DNA from 2 places in the Georhizobium sp. MAB10 genome. Region 1 is predicted to be linked to the other one. Evidence: predicted binding sites of a transcription regulator. Region 1 holds the regulator's gene; the other holds the start of a gene.
The links. Region 1 encodes PhoB, which activates phosphate uptake and scavenging genes when phosphate is short. Its sites were predicted from a motif close to TGTCATNNANCTGTCAT; they were not measured.
Positions count from the first base shown of each region.

Region 2: PU133_RS10260 (UDP-2,3-diacylglucosamine diphosphatase) is a predicted target of PhoB. The motif match lies at 1,177-1,193, and genes of this name have one in related genera.

Region 1 covers NZ_CP118314.1:1,126,423-1,128,620, forward strand. Annotated here, with positions in the region: gene phoU (phosphate signaling complex protein PhoU) at 1-472, shown strand, start outside; gene phoB (phosphate regulon transcriptional regulator PhoB) at 489-1,172, shown strand; gene PU133_RS05150 (GcrA family cell cycle regulator) at 1,219-1,734, opposite strand; gene PU133_RS05155 (aspartate aminotransferase family protein) at 2,133-2,198, shown strand, end outside.
Region 2 covers NZ_CP118314.1:2,197,590-2,199,787, reverse strand. Annotated here, with positions in the region: gene PU133_RS10265 (hypothetical protein) at 80-280, shown strand; gene PU133_RS10260 (UDP-2,3-diacylglucosamine diphosphatase) at 289-1,134, opposite strand; gene PU133_RS10255 (NADP-dependent malic enzyme) at 1,336-2,198, shown strand, end outside.

The DNA of each region.
Region 1 (2,198 bases):
TCTGCGCGAAGTGATGGGCGCGATCCGTATCGCCGCCGACCTCGAGCGCGTCGGCGACATGGGCAAGAACATCGCCAAGCGCGTCGTCGCCGTACAGGGATCGGCCCAGCCGAAGCAGCTGGTGCGGGGGCTCGAGCACCTCTCCGAACTCGCTTTGACGCAGCTGAAGGAAGTGCTCGATGCCTATTCGACGCGCTCGGCCGTTGCGGCGAACCAGGTGCGCCAGCGCGACGACGAAATCGACGCGATGTACACGTCGCTGTTTCGTGAGTTGCTGACCTACATGATGGAAGATCCGCGCAACATCTCGGCCTGCACGCATCTCCTGTTCTGCGCCAAGAACATCGAGCGCATCGGCGATCATGCGACCAACATCGCCGAGACGATCTACTACATGGCGACAGGCGACCGGCTGCTCGGCGAACGCCCGCGCGGCGACAAGACTGCGACAGTGATGGCCAGCGGCCACTGACGGAGACGATGGGAAGATGCTGCCAAAGATAACGGTCGTCGAGGACGAAGAAGCGCTGAGCGTGCTCCTGCGTTACAATCTGGAAGCCGAAGGCTACAAGGTCGACACTGTTCTCCGCGGCGACGAGGCCGAGATCCAGCTGAAGGAGCGCGTTCCGGACCTGCTCATCCTAGACTGGATGCTTCCCGGCGTCTCTGGCATCGAGCTCTGCCGCCGCCTGCGCGCGCGGCCTGAAACCGAACGCTTGCCGATCATCATGCTGACGGCGCGTGCTGAAGAGAGCGAGCGCATTCGCGGTCTCGCGACCGGTGCCGACGACTATGTGGTGAAGCCGTTTTCGACGCCTGAACTGATGGCGCGTGTTCGCGCCATGCTGCGCCGTGCCAAGCCCGAGGTCATCTCTTCGGTGCTGCAGAGCGGCGACATCACGCTCGATCGCGAAACCCACCGCGTCCACCGCAAGGGCCGCGAAATCCGGCTTGGACCGACAGAATTCAAGCTATTGGAATTTCTGATGTCGTCGCCCGGCCGTGTCTATTCACGCGCGCAACTGCTCGATGGCGTGTGGGGCCATGACATCTATGTCGACGAGCGCACGGTGGACGTGCATGTCGGCCGGCTGCGCAAGGCGATCAATCTCGCCAATATGCGTGATGTCATCCGCACGGTGCGGGGCGCCGGCTACGCGCTGGAAGGCTGAGCGCCTTCTTCATTCTCAACTTAAATTTGACGACGACGGCGCGCGATCAGCGCGCCCGGCGCCTTTCGCCCGAGACCTGGAAGGCGAGACGCGCGTGGTATTTGCAGTAGGGCGTGTTCTCGCCTGAATCGTGGCCGCAGAAGTGGAAGTCTTCGTGCATCGGGTCGCCAACCGGCCACTTGCATGTGCGCTCGGTCAGGTCGACCAGCGCCAAGCGCTTGGCGATCGGCACGACGACGTCGCTGACGGGACGTGTCTGCGGCGCTGCTTCCATGGCGACATCTTCACGCACCGCAGCAGCTGCGCCACCACGGGAAATCGCGCGCGGTGCTGCAGGGCGGGCGTTGAAGTTGGAGGCCGGGCGCGGAGCCGGTGCCGGCCGTTTTGCGCGCGGCGCAGGAGTGCCGCCGGACTTTGCACGTCCCGGCAGGTTCAGGCGATGTACTTTGCCGATGACAGCATTTCGTGTCACGCCACCCAATTGTGCGGCAATCTGGCTCGCGCTGAGGCCGTCGGCCCACAATTTGGTAAGTTTTTCGACGCGCTCGTCGGTCCAATTCATGGCCGCAACTCCAGTTTCGATATAGGGCGCAGCAGAATCCCTCGGCGCTGGCCCGAAGTATCAACGGAACCGCGTCGCCTTAATACTGTGTGATGACTAGGTCCGCCGCATGCAGTCTAGTGCTGTTATTTCAACTTAATGGTCGGCAGACTCCGTGACAAGAGTCCCGGGAATCGGCCGATTCGCTTTTTTGAGTTTTCCCCAACTTGGGGCTTTTTAGGCGAATTGCGTGGTAGCCGGCACAAGGGGCGTTTTCTTGACAGCGCCGGGCGAAATGAAGATAGTGCGTCGGGCCGCCGCAGGGCGGCTTTTCAATTTTCAGGCCGCAGTCCTTGAAGTTTGCGACGCGAACCGTCCGAGCCTTTTGCGGTGTGGCCTTGAATGGGAGTTTGCGCCAGATGGCACCGGCGTCGCCGCTTTTCGAGACTTACAACCGCGCTCCGCTCCGCTTCGAGCGTGGCGAT
Region 2 (2,198 bases), 1.1 Mb from region 1:
AAACATCGCCGCGCGCCTTCGTCGTTTCCTTCGATCCGGCGATCTGCTTCATTGCCTGCGACAGGCGGGGGACGACGTCGTGCCGACCGACGACGACAAGGTTCAGATCATGAAGTTCCGCGCCATGCTCAAGGTGGCGATCCGCGATCAATCAGATCCGGCCATCCTCGCGAAGCTGCGCCTCGCTTTGTCGAGCATAGAGAAGGCCGGTCGCAATGAAGTAGCCTTTGAGGACGAAACCCTGGCCTTCATGCTCTTCTTCAGTGGCAAGCTGCGCTGAGCCATCGTTCAGGCCGCTTCCACCTCCCGCAACTTGACCGGGGTCAGCGGTGGCGCAAGCAAAGGCGGTGTGGCCGAGGGTGCAGGTTCCGCCATCAGCACGCGCCAGGTAAGCAGCGTCATCTCGCCGTCGAGCGTCTCGCCGATGGCCGTGCAGCTCTCCACCCAATCGCCGCTGTTGATATAGGTGATCCCGTCCATGTCCTCGATCGCGGCATGGTGGATATGGCCGCAGATCACGCCATCCACCTCGTGGCGGCGGGCTTCTTCCGCCACGACCTTCTGAAACTCGCCGATGAAGTTCACCGCCTGTTTCACCCGGTGTTTCGCCCAGGCCGAAAACGACCAGTACGGCATGCCGATGCGACGCCGCAGAACGTTCAGGACGATGTTGATGCCGAGCGCCGCGTCATAGGCCCAGTCGCCGAGATAGGCGAGGAAGCGGGCATGGCGCACCACCACGTCGAACTCGTCGCCATGCAGCACGAGATAGCGCTTGCCGTCGGCCGCCTCGTGGATCGTGTTGGTCTTCACCTCGATCCCGCCGAAGTGAATGCCGGGAAAATCGCGCAGGAACTCGTCGTGATTACCGGGGATGTAGATGATGCGCGTGCCCTTGCGCGCCTTGCGCAACAGCTTCTGCACCACATCGTTGGCATCCTGCGGCCAGTACCAGCTGCGCTTCAGCCGCCACCCATCGACGATATCGCCGATCAGAACGATCGTCTCGGCCTCATGATACCGGAGGAAGTCGATGAGATGGTCCGCCTTGGCCGACTTCGAACCAAGATGCACATCGGAGATGAAGAGCGTTCGAAAGCGGCGCACGGCGGCTTCATTCGTGTCCTGTGACATGTCGCATCCTCTGGCTTCATGCGCACGGATAATCAGAGTCCTGTTTCAGTTGGATGACATCGGCCGGAAATGGCGGAAACATCGTCGTCAGACTGGACAGCGGCGACACTTATCCGCAAGACACTCCGGACCATCGCGCGGGCGGGCGAAGCGGTGCGCGCCCCGCACCATTGTATTCGGCAGGCAGGACGTGAGCGCGCTATGACTTTGAAGGATCAGAACGGACCCAAGACGGATCGCAACAAACCGGCGTCCGGCGATCTCGACGAGAACGCGCTCTTTTATCACCGCTATCCGCGCCCCGGTAAGCTCGAGATTCAGGCGACCAAGCCGCTCGGCAACCAGCGCGACCTGGCGCTTGCCTATTCGCCGGGCGTGGCGGCACCCTGCCTCGCCATCCGCGACAACCCTGATCGCGCCGCCGACTATACGAGCCGCGCGAACCTCGTCGCGGTCGTCTCCAACGGCTCCGCCGTGCTCGGCCTCGGCGCCATCGGCCCGCTGGCTTCCAAGCCTGTCATGGAAGGCAAGGCCGTCCTCTTCAAGAAATTCGCCGGCATCGACGTCTTCGACATCGAGATCGACGCCCAGGAAGTCGACCGCATGGTCACGGTCATTTCCGCGCTCGAGCCCACCTTCGGCGGCATCAATCTGGAAGACATCAAGGCGCCGGAGTGCTTCGAGGTCGAACGCCAACTGCGCGACAAGATGGACATCCCCGTCTTCCACGACGACCAGCACGGCACGGCGATCATCGTCGCCGCCGCAATCCTCAACGGCCTTGAGCTCGCCGGCAAGTCCATCGAGAACGTCAAGATCGTCACCGCCGGCGCCGGTGCCGCAGCCCTCGCATGCCTCAACCTGCTGGTCGCGCTCGGCGCCAGGCGCGAAAACATCTGGGTCCACGACCTCGAAGGCCTCGTCTATGAGGGCCGCACCGCGCTGATGGACGAATGGAAGGCCGTCTACGCGCAGCCGTCCGACAAGCGCAAGCTGATCGAGTCGATCAGCGGTGCCGATGTCTTCCTCGGCCTCTCCGCAGCCGGCGTGCTCAACGCCGAGAT